Regions from separate parts of the Bradyrhizobium erythrophlei genome, predicted to be linked through region 1. Evidence: predicted binding sites of a transcription regulator. Region 1 holds the regulator's gene; each other region holds the start of a gene.
What was found. Region 1 encodes PhoB, which activates phosphate uptake and scavenging genes when phosphate is short. Its sites were predicted from a motif close to TGTCATNNANCTGTCAT; they were not measured.

Region 1 (7,239 bases):
CCCTCCCCACAAGGGGGAGGGATAAGGAGCAGCTACCCTACCGCCTGAAGGCACCAGGCCAGAATGCCCTTTTGCACGTGAAGGCGGTTTTCGGCCTCGTCGAACACCACCGATTGCGGACCGTCGATAACCTCGTCGGTCACCTCGTCGCCGCGATGGGCGGGCAGGCAGTGCATGAACAGCGCATCGGGCTTTGCAAGCCGCATCAGCCGCGCATTGACCTGATAGGGCCGCAGCAGGTTGTGGCGATGCTCGCCGTCCTTGTCGCCCATCGAGAACCAGGTGTCGGTGACCACGCAATCGGCGCCGCGCACGGCAGCTTCGGGATCGTTGCCCAGCACGATCGGCGCCTGCGTCGCCTTAATCCAGTCGCGCATCACCTTGTTGGGCGCAAGCTGCGGCGGCGTCGCGACGTTCAGATTGAACTTGAAACGTTCGGCAGCATGCGCCCAGGAAGCGAGCACGTTGTTGTCGTCGCCGCTCCAGGCCACGGTGCGGCCCTGGATCGGCCCGCGATGTTCCTCGAACGTCATCACGTCCGCCATCACCTGGCAGGGGTGGGAACGCCGCGTCAGCCCGTTGATGACGGGCACGGTGGCGTATTGGGCGAGTTCGAGCAACGCGTCGTGATTAAGAATCCGGATCATGATGATGTCGACATAGCGCGACAACACGCGCGCGGTGTCGGCGATGGTCTCGCCGCGGCCGAGCTGCATTTCCGCGCCCGTCAGCATGATCGCCTCGCCGCCGAGCTGGCGCATGCCGACATCGAACGACACCCGCGTACGCGTCGAGGGCTTTTCGAAAATCATCGCCAGCGTCTTGCCGGTGAGCGGACGGTCGGCAGGCGCGCCGCCGGCCTTCTGCGCCTTCAGCTTCGCCTTCATGGCCGAACTCGCGGCCAGCACCTCGCGCAACTCGCCGAGCGGAAGCTCGTTGAGATCGAGAAAATGACGCAGCGTCTTGCTCATCGCGCGGCCGCCTTTTCCCGGGCAGCCACCAGCGCGGTGCAGGCGCGCTCCAGGGACTGCACGGAGTGATCGATCTCGGCCTCCGAGACAATCAGCGGCGCGAGGAAACGCACCACGTTGTCGCCGGCGCCGACGGTGAGCAGCTTCGCGTCGCGCAATGCGTTGACGAGATCGCCGGACGGCACCACCGCCTTGACGCCGATCAGGAGACCTTCGCCGCGCACCTCCGTCAGGATCGACGGGTAGCGATCGACCACGGAAGCAAGCTTCTGCTTCAACAGCAGCGACATCTTCTGCACATGGTCGAAGAAGCCTGGCGCGAGCATCACGTCGAGCACGGCATTCGCCGCGGCGACCGCCAAGGGATTGCCGCCGAAGGTCGAGCCGTGGGAGCCCGGCGCCATGCCGGACGCGGCTTCTGCCGACGCCAGCACCGCGCCGATCGGAAAGCCGCCGCCAAGCGCCTTGGCCAATGACATCACATCGGGCGCGACGCCGACACGCTTATAGGCAAAGAGTTCGCCGGTGCGTCCCATGCCGGTCTGAACTTCATCGAAGGCGAGCAGTATTCCGTGCTCGTCGCATAGCGCGCGCAGCGGCTTGATGAAGGCGGGCGATGCCGAACGCACGCCGCCTTCGCCCTGCACCAGTTCGATCAGGATGCCGGCGGTGTGCGGGCCGATCGCCTTCTTGACGGCTTCGAGATCGCCATGCGGCACCTGGTCGAAACCGTCGACCGGCGGGCCGAAGCCCTCGAGATATTTCGTCGTGCCGGTTGCGGCGAGCGTCGCCAACGTCCGGCCATGGAAAGCGCCTTCGAAGGTGACGATGCGATAGCGTTCGGGATGGCCCTTGGAGAAATGATAGTGGCGCACGAGCTTGATGACGCCCTCCATCGCCTCCGCGCCGGAATTGCAGAAGAAGACGTAGTCCGCAAAGCTCTGCTCGCAGAGCCGCGCGGCGAGACGCTCGCCATCGGGACTCCTGAACAGGTTCGACATGTGCCAGAGTTTCGTCGCCTGCTCCTGCAACGCGGCGACCAGGTGCGGGTGCGCGTGTCCGAGCGCGTTCACCGCGACGCCCGAGGTGAAATCGAGATAGCGCTCGCCGTTGGTTGCGTATAGCCAACAGCCCTCGCCGCGCTCGAAGGCGAGATCGACCCTGGCGAATACCGGAAGCAGATGCGACGTCGCGCTCTTGTTCATGGCTACACTTGCGTTAGAGGTGGCCGTTCTTTGCGCGCATTGGCGCGGTCGCAAGTTACGGCCAGACGTGGACGATCAGAGTGGCGACCAGCGGTCGAAACGGAACGTGCCGCCTTTTCGGGGCGGCACGTGGCAGGTATTTTAGGCCTGCCGCGAACTGTGTCAACGGATTGCCCGTAAAACTGCGGTCTCCGGCGCGCAACACAATCGTTAAAAACGGTGGAACATGTGGACGCACTTGCGTCGACTCTTGCGCCGGAGTCACGCCATATTGTAGCGTCTCAGACGTCGGATACGACATCTCGTGCGGTAGGTTCGGCTCCTCTAAGTCGTCAGTAGTTGAGTAACGTTCGGGCGCGCTCATTTCGCGCCCGGCGAGGGCTAAGGGATTCTGCCGGAAGGGATTTTTGAGACGATTGGCACCGCAGCGCTGCCCGCAACAGGCCGGCGCGACGCGAAGGAAAGAGTGCGATGACGGTATTGACATGGTCTGACGATCGCGTCGAACAACTGAAGAAGCTCTGGGAAGCGGGCCTCTCGGCGAGCCAGATCGCCGCCGAACTCGGAAATGTGACGCGGAATGCGGTAATCGGCAAAGTGCACCGGCTTGGGCTTTCCGGACGCGCCAAGAGCCCCTCTTCGGCCGCACCGCGCCCGCGCAAGGCGCGCCCCGCGCAACATATGATGCGGGTCTCGCGTCCGGTGTCGCGCGGCAACACGGCGCTCGCGCATGCTTTCGAGGTCGAACTCGAGCCGGATCCGATCGCCTATGACAATGTGGTGCCGATGAGCCAGCGGCTGTCGCTGCTTGAATTGAACGAGGCCACCTGTCACTGGCCGGTCGGCGATCCCTCGAGCCCGGAGTTCTTCTTCTGCGGCGGCAAAGCGCTGAACAGCCTGCCCTATTGCGCGCATCATTCGCGCATCGCCTATCAGCCGACCGGCGACCGGCGTCGTCAAGCGCCGAAGACGACGCGGTAATTGCAAGCTTCATCGAACGCGAAAAGAGCGCGCCTTGGGCGCGCTCTTTTTTATGACCGGGTCATACTCCGCGAAAGGCTTATTCGACCTTCGCGAAGCGATCGTCGAGCGCGTAGCCCGCGCCGCGCACGGTGCGGATCGGGTCCTGCTCGCGGCCCGGATTGAGCAGCTTGCGCAGGCGGCCGATATGCACGTCGACCGTGCGCTCGTCGATATAGATGTCGCGGCCCCAGACGCTGTCGAGCAGTTGCTCGCGTGAGAACACGCGGCCCGGATGCTCCAGGAAGAATTCGAGCAACCGGTATTCGGTCGGCCCGAGATCGACCGGACGGCCGGAGCGGGCGACACGGCGCTTCTCGCGATCCAATTCGATATCGCCATAGGTGAGCACGGTGGCGAGACGCTCCGGGCTTGCACGGCGCAACAGACCACGAACCCGCGCCAGCAATTCCGGAACCGAGAACGGCTTGACGATGTAATCGTCGGCGCCGGTCGCAAGTCCCCTCACCCGTTCGCTTTCCTCGCCGCGCGCGGTCAGCATGATGATCGGAAGCTGTTTGGTTTCGGGCCGGGCCCGCAAGCGGCGGCATAATTCGATGCCGGAGAGTCCCGGCAGCATCCAGTCCAGCACGATCAGATCGGGAACCCGCTCCTTCAGGCGGGTATCGGCGTCGTCGCCCCGTCCGACCGTTTCGACGTCATATCCTTCGGCGTCGAGGTTATAGCGCAACAGCGTTGTCAACGCTTCCTCGTCTTCCACCACCAGAATGCGTGCGCTCATGTGCTTAGCCTTCTTTCGTCTTTGAAATGTGAGCTAGGTGCGATTGCCCCGGACAGCAAAGATCAGGTTCCGGGCACGGTTGTAGCAAAGGTCGTCATGTCACCTTTCGGTCGTTTGTCGAGAATTTGCTGGCCCTCGATCATGTAAAACACGGTCTCGGCGATGTTGGTGGCATGGTCGCCGATCCGTTCAATGTTCTTGGCGCAGAACATCAGATGAATACAGAAGCTGATGTTGCGCGGGTCTTCCATCATGTAGGTGAGCAACTCGCGAAACAGCGAAGTACAGATCGCGTCGACTTCCTCGTCGTTCTTCCAGACGGTCATGGCCGCCGGCAGATCGTGCGCCGCGTAGGCATCCAGCACCGACTTCACCTGCGATTGCACAAGGTCGGTCATGTGCTCGAGCCCGCGGATCAGCTTCAAGGGCTGGAAATCGCTTTCCAGCGCCGCGACCCGCTTGCCCATGTTCTTGGCAAGGTCGCCGATCCGTTCGAGATCGATCGCAACCCGCATCGCGCCAACGATCTCGCGCAAATCCACCGCCATCGGCTGACGCCGGGCAATTGTCAGCACCGCGCGCTCTTCGATCAGACGCTGCAAGTTGTCGATCTCGGCGTCGGTCTCGACCACGCGGCGGCCGACCGCGACATCGCGGCGGATCAGCGCATCGACGGCATCCACGATCATGCGCTCGGCAAGACCGCCCATTTCGGCCACCAGCCGCGTCAATTCCTGAAGGTCGCTGTCGAACGCCTTGGCGGTATGTTCAGAGGCCATCCTGCTCTCCTTCGATCATGCCCGAACCACGCCGGGCCTGATCTTATTCCCTAGCCGAACCGGCCGGTGATGTAGTCCTGGGTTCGCCGGTCGTTCGGCGAGGTGAAAATCTTGTTGGTTTCGTCGAACTCGATCAATTCGCCCAAATACATGAAGGCTGTTTTGTCGGAGACGCGGGCCGCCTGCTGCATGTTGTGGGTAACAATGGCGATCGTGTAATTTTCGGCGAGTTCCTGGATCAGTTCCTCGACTTTCGCGGTCGAGATCGGGTCGAGCGCCGAGCACGGCTCGTCGAACAGGATCACCTCGGGACGCACCGCCACGGTGCGGGCGATGCAAAGCCGCTGCTGCTGGCCGCCGGACAGGCTCAGGCCCGAAGCATTGAGCTTGTCCTTCACCTCGTTCCACAGCGCGCCGCCGCGCAGCGCCCTTTCGACCCGGTCGTCCATTTCGGACCGCGAGATCTTCTCGTACAGGCGGATACCGAAGGCGATGTTCTCGTAGATCGTCATCGGAAACGGCGTCGGCTTCTGGAACACCATGCCGACCCGCGCCCGCAGCAAATTGAGATCAAGCTTGGGATCGAGAATGTTGGTCTGGTCGAGCATCAACTGGCCGGTGGCGCGCTGTCCCGGATAGAGGTCGTACATCCGGTTGAAAATCCGCAGCAAGGTCGACTTGCCGCAGCCGGACGGGCCGATGAACGCGGTGACGCGGTTGGTGCCGAGCGTAATGTTGATGTTCTTCAGCGCGTGGTGTTCGCCGTAGTAGAAATTCAGGCCGCGCGCGGTCACCTTGGCCGGCGGCTCGGCATGGCCCGAAGCATGGCCGACCACAGTCGGCACCGGTGTCGCGGGAACACTCACGGAAGCGGAAAGATCGGTCATTTTGCGGTCCTCTCGGCGCCAAGAATGCGCGCGCCAATGTTGAGAGCAAGTACGGTCAGCGTGATGATGAGGGCCCCGCTCCAGGCCAACTGCTTCCAGTAGGCGTAGGGGCTCTGCACGAAATTGTTGATCGTCACCGGCAGGTTCGCCATCGTCTTGGTCAGGTTCAGGCTGAAGAACTGGTTGGAGAGCGCGGTGAACAGCAGCGGCGCGGTCTCGCCGGCGACGCGCGCGGTTGCCAGCAGCACGCCCGTGATCAGGCCGGAGCGCGCCGCACGATAGGCGATCCGCCGGATCACGAACGAACGCGGCAGGCCCAGCGCGGACGCCGCCTCACGAAGTGGGTTGGGAACGAGCAGCAACATGTCCTCGGTGGTGCGCAGCACCACCGGGATCACGATCACCGCAAGCGCCAGCGAACCTGCGAGCGCCGAGAAGCCGCCCATCGGCACCACGATCGCGCCATAGATGAACAGGCCGATGATGATCGATGGCGCGCTCAACAGGATGTCGTTGATGAAACGGATCACCGAGGTGAGACGGTCGTTGCGGCCGTATTCGGCGAGATAGGTTCCGGCGAACAGGCCAAGCGGCGCGCCGAGGCCGACGCCGATCACGGTCATGATGATGGAGCCGGTGATCGCGTTCAAAAGACCGCCTTCGTTCGATCCCGGCGGCGGCGTGTTCTGGGTGAAGAGTTCGAGGTTGAGGCCCTTGAGGCCGTTGAAGAACAGCGTGAACAGGATCAGCGCGAGCCAGGTGACGCCGAAGACGGCGGCGCCGACGCAGAGCGCGCGAACCACGATGTCCTTGCGACGGCGGGTCTTGTAGATCGGGTTCACGCTACTTCCCCGCCTTTTTTTCCAGGCGCAGCAGCATCAGCCGCGCGCCCGACAGCACCAGGAAGGTCAACACGAACAGCAGCAGGCCGAGCAGCATCAGCGCCGACTGATGCAAGCCATCGCTCTCGGCAAATTCGGAGGCGATCGCCGCCGAGATCGTGGTGCCCGGGGCAAAGATCGAGGACGAGATCCGGAACGAATTTCCGATGATGAAGGTGACCGCCATGGTCTCGCCGAGCGCACGGCCGAGCGCCAGCATGACGCCGCCGATGACGCCGACGCGGGTGTAGGGAATGACGACGTTGCGGACCACTTCCCAGGTCGTGCAGCCGATGCCGTAGGCGGCCTCCTTCAGGACCGGCGGCACGGTCTTGAAGACGTCGACCGAAATCGCGGTGATGAACGGCAGCACCATGATCGCGAGAATGAGCGCGGCATTGAACAGGCTGAGATAGGAGGGCGGGCCACCGAAGATCGAGCCAAGCACCGGAACGCCGTCGAACAGGCTGATCATGAACGGCTGGAACGTATAGGCCAGGAACGGGCCCAGCACGAAGAAGCCCCACATGCCGTAGATGATCGAGGGAATGCCGGCGAGCAGTTCGATCGCAATTCCGATCGGCCGGCGCAGCCATTGCGGGCAAAGTTCGGTGAGAAAAATCGCGATGCCAAGGCCGACGGGGATCGCGATCAGCATCGCGATGAACGATGTGATCAAGGTGCCGTACATCGGCCCCACCGCGCCGAGCACCGGCGGATCGGCCGACGGCGCCCAGCGCTGCGTCCACAGGAA
Region 2 (7,239 bases), 2.5 Mb from region 1:
AGCCAGGGCACCAAGTTGTCCGGCGGCGAGCAGCAGATGCTGGCGATCGGGCGCATCCTGCGTACCGGCGCGCGCTTCCTGATGCTGGACGAACCGACCGAAGGGCTTGCGCCCGTCATCATCCAGCAGATCGGCCAGACCATCAAACGTCTGAAGAGCGAGGGCTTCACCATCCTGCTCGTCGAGCAGAACTTCCGCTTCGCCGCCACGGTTGCTGATCGCTACTACATCGTCGAACACGGCAAGATCATCGACGGCTTCGCCAATGCGGAGCTGCAAGCCAACATGGACAAGCTTCACACCTATCTCGGTGTCTAAAAACGACACGCCTATTTCAGAGGGACCGCCATGAGGACCAAAATTTTCGCCAGCCTGTTGCTCGGTACGGCCTTGAGCCTTTCAGTTGCGAGCCTCGCTAACGCCCAGGACAAGACCGTCAAGGTCGGTGCGCTGTCCGATCAATCCGGCCTTTATGCCGATCTCGGTGGCCCCGGCTCGACGCTCGCCGCGCAGATGGCGATCGAGGATTCCGGCCTGACCGCCAAGGGCTGGAAGATCGACATCATCTCCGGTGATCATCAGAACAAGCCGGATATTGGCACCGCCATCGCACGGCAGTGGTTCGATGTCGAGAAGGTCGACGTCATCGTCGACGTTCCGAACTCCGGCGTGGCGCTGGCCGTCAACAACGTCGTCAAGGAGAAGAACGGCGTTTTCATCAACTCCGGCGCGGCGACCTCGGACCTCACCAACGCGCAGTGCTCTCCCAACACTGTGCACTGGACCTACGACACCTACACGCTGGCCCATGGCACCGGCCAGGCGCTGGTGAAGGCCGGCGGCGATACCTGGTTTTTCCTGACCGCAGACTACGCGTTTGGCGCAGCGCTTGAGCGCGACACCACGGCCGTGATCCTCGCCAATGGCGGCAAGGTGCTCGGCGGGGTCAAGCACCCCCTGAACACCGCGGACTTCTCGTCCTTCCTGCTGCAGGCGCAGGCTTCGAAGGCCAAGGTCATCGGCCTTGCCAATGCCGGCGGCGACACCACCAACACGATCAAGCAGGCCGCCGAATTCGGTATCGTGAAGGGCGGACAAAAGCTCGCCGCGCTGCTTCTGTTCATCACCGACGTCAAGGCGATCGGTCTCGAGACGGCGCAGGGGTTGAACTTCACCGAGACTTTCTATTGGGACATGAACGACAAGACCCGCGAGTTTTCCAAGAAGTTCGCCGCACGGATGAAGACCGGCGCGCCGCCGTCCATGGTGCAGGCCGGCGTCTATGCGGGACTGATGCATTACTTCAAGGCGCTTGAGGCGCTTGGCGGCAATCCGCACGACGGTGTCAAGGTCGTGGAGAAGATGAAGTCGATCCCGACCGACGATCCCTTGTTCGGCAAGGGCGAGGTTCAGCCCAACGGCCGCGCCATCCACCCGGCCTATCTGTTCGAGGTCAAGAAGCCGTCGGAATCGAAGGCGCCTTGGGATTTCTACAAGCTAGTCGGCACGGTTTCTGCGGACCAGGCCTTCACGCCGCTTGCCGAAAGCAAGTGTGCGCTCCTGAAGAAGTAGGCGGCCTCGCAATCGGCGGGACCGCCCGACGTCACCGGCAGCATGAGTTGAAAGATCGACGGATATGCAAGCTCTCTACGCCCAGCTCCTCGTTGGATTGATCAACGGCTCGTTCTACGCACTTCTCAGCCTCGGGCTTGCCGTCATCTTCGGCATGCTCAACATCATCAATTTCGCGCACGGCGCGCTTTATATGATGGGCGCGTTCTGCGCCTATTTCCTGCTCAGTCTCTTGGGCATCGGATATTGGTGGGCGCTGCTGATCGCGCCGATCACGGTCGGCATCTTCGGCATGATCCTGGAACGGACCATGCTGCAATGGCTCTCCGGCCTCGATCACCTCTATGGTCTGCTCCTGACGTTCGGGCTTGCGCTGATCATCCAGGGCGTCTTCCAGAACTATTTCGGTTCATCCGGTCTGCCCTACGCCATCCCCGACGAACTGAAGGGCGGCATGAATCTCGGCTTCATGTTCCTGCCGATCTATCGCGGCTGGGTCGTGGTGTTCTCGCTCGTCGTGTGTCTGGCGACCTGGTACCTGATCGAGCGGACGCGGCTTGGCGCCTATTTGCGCGCCGCGACGGAAAACCCGACGCTGGTACGCGCCTTCGGCATCAACGTGCCGCGAATGATCACGCTGACCTACGGCCTCGGCGTCGGTCTCGCTGCACTCGCCGGCGTGTTGTCGGCGCCGATCAACCAGGTCCGGCCGCTCATGGGCGAGAACATCATCATCGTCGTGTTCGCGGTGGTGGTGATCGGCGGCATGGGATCGATCATGGGATCGATCATTACCGGCTTTGCGCTTGGCCTGATCGAGGGCCTGACGAAGTACTTCTATCCGGAAGCTTCCAACACCGTCGTGTTCGTTCTGATGGTGCTGGTACTGCTGGTGAAACCAACGGGATTGACGGGACGGGCGGCCTAGCGCCGTCTATTTGAAGTTCCTGAAGTAGAAAAGTGGGCACTAGCCATGACGGCGATGACGGACGACACCGTACCGGTAACCCCGCGCGCGATCCGCGACGAGATGATCGCGTTCGCGATCATGACCGTTCTGCTCCTGCTCGTGCCGTTTACGAGTCTCTATCCCTTCTTCGTCATGCAAGGATTGTGTTTTGCGCTGCTCGCCTGTGCCTTCAATCTCTTGATCGGATATGGCGGCTTGTTGTCGTTCGGCCATGCGATGTTCTTGGGGACGGGCGGATATGTCACCGCCCATGCCGCGAAAGTGTGGGGTGTGCCGCCTGAGCTTGGCATTCTGATCGGGGTCGCAGCATCTGCGGCACTTGGCATCATTACCGGTGTTGTCGCGATCCGGCGTCAGGGCATCTATTTCGCGATGATCACGCTGGCGCTGTCGCAACTGATCTATTTCATCTACCTGCAAGCGCCGTTCACCCATGGTGAAGACGGCATCCAGGGTATTCCGCAGGGACACTTGCTCGGAATCCTCGACCTCTCGAAGCCGACGGTGCTCTATTACGTCATCGTCGCCGGCTTTCTGTTCGGCTTCCTCGTGATCTTCCGCGCCATCAACTCGCCGTTCGGTGAGGTGCTGAAATCGATCCGTGAAAACGAGCAGCGCGCAATCTCGCTGGGTTACAAGACCGATCAGTACAAGCTGCTGGCCTTCATCCTGTCAGGAACACTGGCGGGCTTTGCCGGCTCGCTGAAGGTGTTCGTGGTTCAGAACGCCTCGCTTTCGGATGTCGAGGTCGGCATGTCCGGTCTGATCGTGCTGATGACGCTGGTCGGCGGGCTCGGCACCGTCTTCGGCCCGGTGATCGGCGCCTTCATCATCGTCGCCACGCAGCAATATCTGGCCGGATTTGGCTCCTGGGTGACCGTGATCCAGGGCTCGATTTTCGTGGCCTGCGTGCTGACGTTCCGCCGCGGAATCGTCGGTGAAATAGCCCACCTTTTCCGCCGTTCGCTGTAGACAAGGCGAGGCTCGCAGCGGTTTTTCGGCCATAAAGCCGTGGATGAGGCCCGATTTGGCCGGCGGCGCGGCATGGCATCTTGCCCAAATTGCTTTATGACAGGTATGTGACGAGCCGTTCTGGCCCGGCCTTTCTGCAATTGGACATAGCTATGCTGCTGCGTTGGTTTCGCGCCTTCCTTCCCAAGGAAGAGCGATTTTTCGACCTCTTCGCCAAACATTCCCAGGCTGTTCGCGAGGGCGCGCTGGCGCTGCAAGGCATGCTTCAGGGCGGCGAGGAAACGCCGGTTTTTTGCCAACGGGTCAATCAGTTCGAGAACGATGCCGACAACGTCACGCGCGAGGTGCTGACGGCGGTGCGGCGCACCTTCATCACGCCGTTCGACCGCGGTGACATCAAGAACCTGATCACGGCCATGGATGACGCCATCGACCAGATGCAGCAAACGGCGAAGGCCGTGATGCTGTTCGAGGTGCGCACGTTCGAGCCGCCGATGCGCGAAATTGGAACACTTCTTGTGCAATGCTCCGAACTCGTCGGCCGCGCACTGCCATTGTTGCAAGCGATCGGAAGTAACGTGGCATTGCTGACAACGATCACGGAAGAGCTCACCAAGCTGGAGGGGCGCGTCGACGACCTCCACGACATCGGTCTGAAAGAGCTGTTCCTGAAGCACCGCGACGCCAGCGCGATGGATTTCATCGTCGGGGCCGAAATCTACGATCACCTTGAGAAGGTGGCCGATCGTTTCGACGATGTGGCTAACGAGATCAGCAGCATCGTGATCGAACAGGTATAGGGCAGGGCCAACGATAGTGGACGCCGCACTTGGTTTTCCTGTTCTGGTCGGGCTGATTGCCGTCGCGTTGCTGTTTGATTTTCTCAACGGACTGCACGACGCCGCCAATTCGATCGCAACCATCGTATCGACCCGTGTGCTGCGGCCGCAATACGCGGTGTTCTGGGCGGCATTTTTCAACTTCGTCGCGTTCCTGGTGTTCGGGCTGAACGTCGCGCAAACCATCGGCACCGGCATCATCGAGCCCAGCATCATCGACGTGACCGTGATCTTTGCCGCGCTTGTCGGCGCGATCGTATGGAATCTGATCACCTGGGCCCTGGGTATCCCGTCATCGAGTTCGCATGCGCTGATCGGCGGGCTGGTCGGAGCGGGGATGGCGAAGGCCGGGCTTTCGGCCGCGGTCTGGAGCGGACTGACCAAGACATTGCTGGCAATCGTGCTGTCGCCGCTGATCGGGTTCTTGTTGGCGCTCGCGCTGGTCGCGATCGTGTCATGGGCGTCGGTTCGTTCGACGCCGTTTGCGGTCGACCGCGCCTTCCGGATTTTGCAGTTCATCTCCGCTTCGCTCTATTCACTCGGCCATGGCGGCAACGACGCGCAAAAGACCATGGGCATCATCGCCGTTCTCCTGTTTTCGCAAGGCAAGTTGGGTGCGGAATTTCACGTGCCGTTCTGGGTCGTGATCGCCTGCCAGATGGCGATGGCGCTCGGCACGCTGATGGGCGGCTGGCGGATCGTCCGCACCATGGGTCTGAGAATTACCAAGCTGACGCCGATGCAGGGATTCTGTGCCGAGACGGGCGGCGCGGCGACCCTGTTCCTGGCGACGTTCCTCGGGGTTCCGGTTTCCACCACGCACACGATTACGGGGGCGATCGTCGGCGTAGGCGCCGCACGGCGGGTCTCGGCCGTGCGTTGGAACGTGGCGAGTTCGATCGTCTATGCCTGGGTGATCACCATTCCGGCCGCGGCCGGCGTCGCAGCCATGGCCTATTGGCTGGTAATATTGTTGAGGTAGACAGACGAGGTCGGTTGGAGGCGGTTGGCGCAACGCCTATATGGAGGGGGCCGCTGGTGTCCCGAACCAGCCTTCCTTGATCCAGCCCGGTTTCCCTGCCAAACGCTTCGTCCATGTCCGATCTGGCCCTCGCCACCGATTCGTCACCCTCATCGCCGCTCGCAAGCGAAGTGGCGCGCCGGCGTACCTTTGCCATCATCTCTCACCCGGACGCCGGCAAAACCACGCTGACCGAAAAGCTGCTTCTGTTCGGTGGCGCCATCAATCTCGCCGGCCAGGTCAAGGCCAAGGGCGAACGGCGCAATACCCGTTCCGACTGGATGAAGATCGAACGCGAGCGCGGAATTTCCGTGGTCACTTCGGTGATGACGTTCGAATTCGATGGTCTCGTCTTTAATCTGCTCGACACGCCGGGCCACGAGGACTTTTCGGAAGACACCTATCGCACGCTGACGGCGGTCGACTCCGCGGTCATGGTGATCGACGCCGCCAAGGGCATCGAGGCGCGCACCCGCAAGCTATTCGAGGTCTGCCGTCTTCGCGACATCCCCATCATCACCTTCATCAATAAGATGGACCGCGAGAGCCGGGATACGTTCGAGCTCCTCGATGAGATCGAAAAGACACTGGCACTCGACACCACGCCGATGACCTGGCCGGTCGGCCGCGGCCGCGATTTTCTCGGGACCTACGATCTGGCCACCGGCGGCGTTCGCCTTCTGGAAGGCGGCGGCGCCAAGACCGGCGCGGCGCAGCAGATCGATATCGCTGAACTGGCGAGCCACAACGCCAATCTCGATGTCGGTGCGGTCAAGGAAGAACTCGAACTGGTCTCGGAAGCCTGCAAGCCGTTCGAACTCGAGGCGTTTCGCGAAGGCCATTTGACGCCGGTCTATTTCGGCAGCGCGCTGCGCAATTTCGGCGTTGGTGATCTGCTTGAAGGCCTCGGCCGCTTTGCGCCGCCGCCACGGGCGCAGGAGGGTAATCTGCGAAAGGTCGAGGCGGCGGAGCCGCGCATGAGCGCCTTCGTGTTCAAGATCCAGGCCAACATGGACCCCAATCATCGCGACCGCATCGCGTTCGCGCGGTTGTGCTCCGGGAAACTGACCAGGGGCATGAAGGCAAAGCTCGTGCGCACGGGCAAGACCATGCCACTGTCGTCTCCGCAATTCTTCTTTGCCCAGGATCGTTCGGTTGCGGACGAGGCCTTTGCCGGCGATGTCGTCGGTATTCCCAATCACGGCTCTCTGCGCATCGGCGACACCCTGACCGAGGGCGAAGACATCACCTTCGTCGGTGTGCCGAGCTTTGCGCCGGAAATCGTCCGCCGTGTTCGGTTGACCGACGCGATGAAGGCGAAGAAGCTCAAGGAAGCCTTGCAGCAGATGTCGGAGGAGGGGGTCGTTCAGGTGTTTCGGCCCCGCGACGGTGCGCCGGCGCTGGTCGGCGTGGTCGGTCCGCTCCAACTCGACGTGCTCAAGGCGCGCCTCGATGCGGAATATTCGCTTCCCGTCGAATTCGAGGTTTCCGAATTTCAGCTCGCACGCTGGATTTCGTCCGAAGACCGCAAGAAGCTTGATGCGTTTATCGCGGCCAACGGCTCCGGTGTGGCCGATGACGTCGACGGCGATCCGGTATTCCTCGCCAAGAATGAGTTCTATCTCGGCTACACCAAGGAGCGCGCCGAGGGCATCGTCTTCGCAAGTGTCAAGGACGTAAAGAAGAAGGCGTAGCGCTTTCGCCGTGCCCGCACACGCGAGGATGTGAACGGCTGGCCGTTAACAGCCCCGATCCTTCCTTGCATTTTCGCGTTATACTCTCTGCAAGTTCTGCCGCCGAGGATGCAAAGCGCATGCTCCCTCGTATTGCTATCGGTTTCGTCGTTGCTGTTACCGGACTGGCCT
Region 3 (7,239 bases), 2.6 Mb from region 1:
CGTTCGAGCTCGACATTCGGCCGGTCGTTAACCGACTGCCCCGCCTCATCGTCGCAAGCCATGTTGACGGTTTTGCCGGAAAAACCGCAGTCCGAACGTCACACCCTTCACTTTCGCTGACGCCTGTGGCGTGCCGGGCCAGACAAATCAGCCAGGCGAGCGTTCAAGTTTGCCTTGATATGTCGACGATCATTCTCCGGACGCGATCCGGACAGGAAAGACGGTGAGGGAATTTCAGGCCGCTCCGGCCGGTCTGATTGCAGCGAGCTACATCAGCATCGCGCGCATCAGCGCTCACAAGAGAGATGGAAACGCCAAAATGACCAAAGCCAAAATGCTAAGTGGAGTGATGATTCTCTTCGCCACTGTTGCCACGCCAGTGCTGGCTCAGGACGCCGGCAAGCGCGGGCCGGCAAACGGCTACAACCTGGTGTCCCAGTCCAGCCCGCGCGGAGCGTATAATCAGGCGAACGAGCCGTCCTACAATGCCAACCGGATACGGGACCGCTGGTCTCCGGAGAATTCCGGCAACGTTGATAGGGACCCGCAGATCACGGGCGGCGAAGACATCACACGGCGCCCTGCCGGCAGCTGATTTCGAGTTGCTGGAATGTATTCGACCGGCGCGCGGTCCGCGTGGCGGGAATATCCATCCACGTCATTGCAAGTGATGGCGCGCCCGCTTCTCTTGCAATGACGAGGCTTTTTTGACAGCTGATCCTATTTCTTGCCGTCGAGAAACTGGCGTATCGCCTTGATGGTCGCCACGGGCTGTTCTTCCATCAACCAATGGCCGGCGTCAGGAATGACCACCTCGGTTACGTCAGTGGCCGCATTCCGCATCACAACGGCTTCCATCGCGCCGAAGGATTTCTCGCCACCGATCGCCAGCACAGGAACGGTCAACTTCGTTGCGATCGCTTTCTTGTTGTCTTCGGCATCTTTGCGGATCGACCTGAACTGGGCGAATGCGGCATGCATGGCGCCGGGTCTCGCATAGAGTGTTGTATAGTGGTGACGCGTCGCTTCGCTGATTTTTGACGGCGTGCCCGCGAAATCATTCCAGAAGCGGTCCAGATAGATGCGTTCGCGGCCCTTGACCAACCGCTCCATGTCGCTGCCGCCGAGGTCAAAGTGCCAAAGCTGCTGGCTGCGAACAATCTCGTCCCACGGCGGCACACCAGGCACGGGAGCATCCATGACGACCAGCTTTTCGGTCATGTCGCGATATCGCGCCGCGTAAGCATAAGCCACCATGGTTCCGATATCGTGTCCGACGACATCGGCTTTTTCGATGCCGAGCGCCTGCAAGACGCCGCGCATGTCGGCCGCCTGGGTCCATTTATCGTAGCCATTATCGGGCTTGCCGGAGAGGCCCATGCCGCGCAAATCCGGCACGACCACGGTGTGATCGCGCGCCAGCTCCGCCGCAAGCCTGGCCCACATGTCGCCAGTATCGCCAAAGCCGTGGATCAGGATCACCGCGGGACCCTGACCGCCAGTACGAACATAGATCTGGGTGCCATTGGCCGCGATGGTCCTGGTTTTAAAACCGGACGGGAAGGATTCGATGTCGGCGCGGGCTGCTACAGGACCGAGCAGCATGAGAAGAATTGCAAAGCATCTTGCGCGCACCAACGTCCCCCGATCTTTTTCCATTGCAGCACAGACGGGTCGATCTAAGTGCGTCTTCGTGAAATTGTCCAGTGTCGGTGCGCCGGCTTGCAGAATCCGGCCATCGCTTTCGCGCGCTGCGTCAGTTCGCGCGCACTTGACAAAAGCCGCCACGACGCCGCGTCACGTCGCTCAGTACGCCCGCAGTCGAAACAGCGGCCGGGTCCAGAGCGCACGCGCCGTCCGCGCTGCCTTCACCGCGATGAGACCGCGGAAACACACCAGAAATGAACGTCGATCCACAATAGACTCCTTTATGTTCTTACTGCGCTAAAACCCTCATGGTGAGGAGGCGCGCGTGCCCGAGCAGGCCAAGCGCAAGCGAGGCCGTTAGCGAATGGCACAAGATTAACGCGCCGCCACTGGACGATGCTTCGCATCGCCAGGAGAACCATGAGGCCCCGATATTGGCTTCATCCTTCGAGACGCCGCTTTGCGGCTCCTCAGGATGAGGAAGAAGTATTCAAACGTCTAAACGAATTTCCTCGGCGTCCGCCATGCGCCGGATCGAATCATCGAACGACAACCGATCCGGATTTTCCGCCGGCTGACTTCGCAGTTGTTCGTTCAGCCTGTTCGAGCAGGAACTTGCGGCCGTCGCGCAAGGCAGCATAGGCGGCCCACGGCACGAACTTGATCAGCGGAAACGGAAAGCTCGAGCGCGGCGAGACATCGATATTGACGCCGGAAATGAACAAAAGATTCTTTCCGTAATAGGCCGGCTCGCGCAGAATGCTGCGGTAGCAGCGATCGAATTCGACTTGCGTCACGAAGCGCGCCGCATCGAGCGCGGGATTCGCCGAGGTCACCAGCGCCGGCATCGCCGGCAGCAGCTCCTGCTCCAGGATGTCATGCTCTTCGGGGTCGCGGGACAGTTGCCGCTGGAAGGTGAAGAGATCGGCGTTGAGGTGTTCTCCCAAGGCCTGCGATTCATCCCGCCACTGGTCGGCGCCGAGGTGCTCGCGCAAATTCTTCGAGGCGCGAAACGCCTTTGAGGTCGCGAGCGCGCGCACGGGATCGGAAGAGCCCTCGACCAGGAGATCGAGTTTCGGAAACAGGCCTTCCGAACGTTTGTCGTCGAGATATTGATTGTCGAGATAGACGACCTGTTCGCCGTCGAGACGGCCAAAACGAATGAGCTCGCGCGCAGCTTTGTATTCGTCGTGATACCAGTGCAGCACCGCAGCCAGCTTGCCGCAATTGGAGCCGAAACCACAGCCGTCGGTGCGCTCGCGCATATAGACGCCGAAGCGGCCGGAATCGGCGTCATAGCCGACATGGCTCGCCTGGATGATGACGAGGTCCTCGCCATGGTTCGCGTAAGGACCGTGGCGGTTGATGGATACCTTGCCGCCGACGCGGCCGTGGTCGAATGGAAAGGTGCCGAAATGCTGGGCAATCAGGATGACCGGATAACCCTGGCCTTCGTCCGAACAAAACGCCCGCGACGGCAGCATGCGGTGGCGCTCAAAGCCAAGGGAACGGCAAAGGTTATAAAGGCGGGGGACAAACACGCTGTAGCGCATCGCATAGGGACCGATCCGCAAATTCTCGATCATCCGCTGCATCGACGCGCCCCCTTTGGAATCCGTGGTAGAGGCCGTCCTTGACGGTGATATGAAGGCTACCGGTAACCGGCTCCTGCGGCGGGGTTGGGCGCTACATCCGGCAACTGTCATAACCCCGTCAAAGGACGAGGGAATTTTAGGGGCAACGCGGGACAATAGGGGATTTCGATGACCGAGACGATTGCGGCCGACGGCGCCAATATGCGCAAGCTGATCGACGCCGACCTTCAGGACACGCTCGACGAAGAGATCGAGATGGAGCTCGACGACCACCGGCTCCAGACGCTTCAAGGCGAAACCAATGCCCGCGACGCCGATGAGGGGATGGACCGCCAGCAGTACTTCCAGGAGCTGTTGCGGCTGCAAGGCGAGCTCGTGAAGTTGCAGGACTGGGTGCAGCATCAGAAGCTGAAAGTGGTCGTGATCTTCGAGGGCCGCGACTCCGCCGGCAAGGGCGGCGTGATCAAACGCATCACCCAGCGCCTCAATCCGCGGATCTGCCGTGTCGCGGCGCTGCCCGCGCCCAACGAGCGCGAGCGCACGCAATGGTACTTCCAGCGCTACGCCACGCACCTGCCGGCCGGCGGCGAGATCGTGCTGTTCGACCGCTCCTGGTACAACCGCGCCGGCGTCGAACGCGTGATGGGCTTTTGCACCGAAGACCAGGTCGAAGAGTTCTTCCGTACCGTGCCGGAGTTCGAGCGCATGCTGGTGCGTTCCGGCATCATCCTCGTCAAATACTGGTTCTCGATCACCGATGAAGAGCAGCAGTTCCGCTTCATGATGCGCATCCACGATCCGCTCAAGCAATGGAAGCTGTCGCCCATGGACGTGCAGTCCCGCGCGCGCTGGGAGCAATACACCAAGGCCAAGGAAGACATGCTGCACCGGACCCATATTCCGGAAGCGCCGTGGTGGGTGGTCGAGGCCGTCGACAAGAAACGCGCGCGGCTGAACTGCATCTCGCATCTGTTGACGCAGATTCCCTATGGCGACGTCACGCATCCGAGCGTCACGCTGCCGGACCGCATTCACGATCCGGCCTATCGCCGCGATCACATCCCGGAAGAGATGTTCGTGCCGAAGGTTTATTGAGGGCGCGGATTTTTTGGGAGCAAGCCACTCAAAACTGAATGGCATCCATATTGCAATGTCTCCCTTCCGCGGGCCTGATACGGAGGCCGCGGCAAGGGAGGCAACCAATGGACCACACGCTTCGTTCGACACCCGGCAATGTGCATTGGGGCCTGTGGGACGCCACGCTGCCGCCGGTACTCAGGATCGCCTCGGGCGACCGCGTCACCATCGAGACGCTGTCCGGCGAGCCCGAAGACTTGCCGGAGCCGGGTTCCGGCTTTGCGGTGTTGCCGGATCATGAAGAGGTCCTGACGCGCACGTTTCGCGGACCGGGTCCGCATCTGCTCACCGGGCCGATTTACGTCGAGGGCGCGGAGCCGGGCGACGTGCTGGAAGTGCGCCTGCTCGACATCCAGCTGCGTACCGACTGGGGCTGGAATCTCCAGTTGCCGTTCTGGGGCACGCTGCCGGAAGATTTCCCGGAATTGCGAAGGATTCATATTCCGCTCGACCGGACGCGCAACGTCGCCAAGATGCCGTGGGGACAGGAGCTGCCCTTAGCACCGTTCTTCGGCAATTTCGGCGTCGCGCCCGCAGCCAGCTGGGGCCGGCTGTCTTCGACCCAGCCGCGGGTGTTCGGCGGCAACATGGACAACAAGGAGCTCGGCGTCGGCACGTCAACCTATTTCCCGGTTTTCGTTCCCGGCGCGCTGTTCTCGGCCGGCGACGGTCATGGCGTGCAGGGCGATGGCGAGGTTTGTCTCACCGCGATCGAGCTGCCACTGACCGGCACTTTCGAATTCCATGTGCGCAAGGACATGAAGCTGACGACGCCGCGGGCTGAGAAGCCAGACGCCTGGATCACCATGGGCTTCGACGAGGATCTCGACGATGCCGTGAAGCAGGCGCTGCGCGACATGATCACGCTGATCTGCGATCATTCCGGCATTTCCAAACAGGATGCCTACACGCTGTGCTCGCTGGCGGCGGATTTGCGCGTCACACAGATGGTCGACCTCAACAAGGGCATCCATTGCGTGCTGCCGAAGGCGCGCCTGCCGAAGCGCCTGTGACACGCTACGCCGCGGGCTCTCCGAACCAGGTGGTGAGCGCGTCGGCGAGTCCTCCCTGCGTCCCCTCACCCACCCAGGCGACATAGCCGTCAGGACGGATCAGAACCGCATCTGGCGCGATAACCGCGCCGATCACCGGCAACTGCCACGGGCCATCGCATCTGGCGTCGACCATCGCGACGCGATCTGCCCAAGACGTGATGTCGATGCGGTTGGCCTCACTGAGGTTCAGCAACAGCGGCCTTGCCCGGTGCAGCAGCGTGAAGACGCGCCGCGGGCCGTTCGCCGTGGTGATATCGAGATCGGGCATGCGGCGCCCGAGCAACGGATGTCCTTGGCCAAGATCGTACCTGACATCGAGGCCCGACATCATTGCGGCGAAGCGTTGGCGGGCCTCGTCCAGGCTCAGAAGGTCGGCCACGCAATCGCGTAAAGCCCTGATGCGATCGTCGACGCGCAGGAGCACCATCTGCGCCATCGTGTTACGCAAGACGAGCGCCGCGATGGGATGGCGCTCGCTGTGATACGTATCGAGCAGCATTGGCGGCGACATTCCCTTCACGACCTGCGCCAGCTTCCATCCAAGATTGACCGCATCCTGCACGCCGATCTGAAGCCCCTGGCCGCCGATCGGTGGATGCACGTGGGCGGCGTCTCCCGCGAGCAGCACGCGTCCCTTGCGATAGAACTCCGCCTGCCGCGCCGCGTCGGTGAATCTCGAAATCGAGGTCGGACTGTGCACGCCATAATCAGTGCCGTAGACCGCCATCAGTGCTGCGCTGAGATCATGCAGCGTGGGTTCGCCTGCGCGGTCGTAACGCGGTTCGGAAACCAGCACCTGCACAGGCCCGCCATTCTGCGGCCGGCTGATGGAATGAACGCCGAGCGCGTCGCGGCGGATGCCGCATTCCGGCTCGTCCGTCATCTCGACTTCGGCAATGAGACTGCTGGTGGTCGCATCCCAGCCCGGAAAGTCGATGCGACAGGATTTTCGCACCACACTTCGTCCGCCGTCGCAGCCGATAAGATATTCCGCCCTCAGACGATGACCATCGGCGAGGATCACATCCACGCCCGTATCATCTTGCGCGACATCGCTGACCTCGCGCCCGCGATAGATCGGCACGTCGAATTCGCGGACCCATTCCTCAAGAATGCGCTCGATCCGGTGCTGCAACAGCGCGAGCTCGTAAGGATGGCGCGTCGGAAAATCGCTGATGTCGAGACGGACCCAGGCAAAGCCCGCAACCTGCGCCACCTGCCCTTGCGCCAGATCGGCGATGCCGCGCTGGTCGAACACCTCGATGGTGCGCGCGTGCAAGCCCCTGGCGCGCGGCCCGATGAGATCCTGGTTCACACGCTGCTCGACGATGGCGACATCGATGCCCGCTAGCGCCAGCTCGCCCGCCAGCATCAGCCCGGTCGGACCTCCGCCGGCAATCACCACCGCATGATCGGCATCCGCATTCGACGACACTGCATTCATTTCAAGACCCCCTGTAGATGGCCGCGTAAGGCGCGCCGTTCTACGGGATGGTGCGGGTCTTGAAGCAAGACGGTTGCGGACCACATATTAGGCTGGGAGGAAGGGATTCTTCTTTCTCCCGCGCCATCAGGGAAGTTCCCGCGCGGAACTTTCGGGCCGCCTGGACGTTGTGTCCTTATGACGGATACTTTTTCAGCTCGCCCGGCTCGAGTGCTCACATCTGAACAGCGAGCGGCCCGAAATGCCGAACGGCGTGCCGACGCCGAGCAGGCGATGCGCGACCACGAAGCCGCGCAAAAGGCCTTTTATGAAAATCGCGAACGCCTGAGGGCGGAAAGACTGGCTCGCGAAGCGCGCGAGT

Region 2: the regulator PhoB is predicted to act here: its motif matches at 3,611-3,627, upstream of BUA38_RS35365 (DUF47 domain-containing protein).
Region 3: the regulator PhoB is predicted to act here: its motif matches at 3,348-3,364, upstream of ppk2 (polyphosphate kinase 2).

The regions. Positions count from the first base shown of each region.
Region 1 is NZ_LT670849.1:2,299,527-2,306,765, forward strand. It holds gene argF (ornithine carbamoyltransferase) at 33-971, opposite strand; gene BUA38_RS10810 (aspartate aminotransferase family protein) at 968-2,176, opposite strand; gene BUA38_RS10815 (GcrA family cell cycle regulator) at 2,648-3,157, shown strand; gene phoB (phosphate regulon transcriptional regulator PhoB) at 3,237-3,938, opposite strand; gene phoU (phosphate signaling complex protein PhoU) at 4,001-4,717, opposite strand; gene pstB (phosphate ABC transporter ATP-binding protein PstB) at 4,768-5,604, opposite strand; gene pstA (phosphate ABC transporter permease PstA) at 5,601-6,446, opposite strand; gene pstC (phosphate ABC transporter permease subunit PstC) at 6,448-7,239, opposite strand, start outside.
Region 2 is NZ_LT670849.1:7,353,653-7,360,891, reverse strand. It holds gene BUA38_RS35385 (ABC transporter ATP-binding protein) at 1-318, shown strand, start outside; gene BUA38_RS35380 (ABC transporter substrate-binding protein) at 349-1,572, shown strand; gene BUA38_RS35375 (branched-chain amino acid ABC transporter permease) at 1,637-2,500, shown strand; gene BUA38_RS35370 (branched-chain amino acid ABC transporter permease) at 2,546-3,514, shown strand; gene BUA38_RS35365 (DUF47 domain-containing protein) at 3,670-4,314, shown strand; gene BUA38_RS35360 (inorganic phosphate transporter) at 4,331-5,335, shown strand; gene BUA38_RS35355 (peptide chain release factor 3) at 5,449-7,068, shown strand; gene BUA38_RS35350 (hypothetical protein) at 7,188-7,239, shown strand, end outside.
Region 3 is NZ_LT670849.1:4,854,461-4,861,699, reverse strand. It holds gene BUA38_RS23095 (hypothetical protein) at 224-595, shown strand; gene BUA38_RS23090 (alpha/beta fold hydrolase) at 721-1,605, opposite strand; gene BUA38_RS23085 (hypothetical protein) at 2,187-3,242, opposite strand; gene ppk2 (polyphosphate kinase 2) at 3,444-4,337, shown strand; gene BUA38_RS23075 (acetamidase/formamidase family protein) at 4,445-5,392, shown strand; gene BUA38_RS23070 (FAD-dependent monooxygenase) at 5,397-6,878, opposite strand; gene BUA38_RS23065 (hypothetical protein) at 7,056-7,239, shown strand, end outside.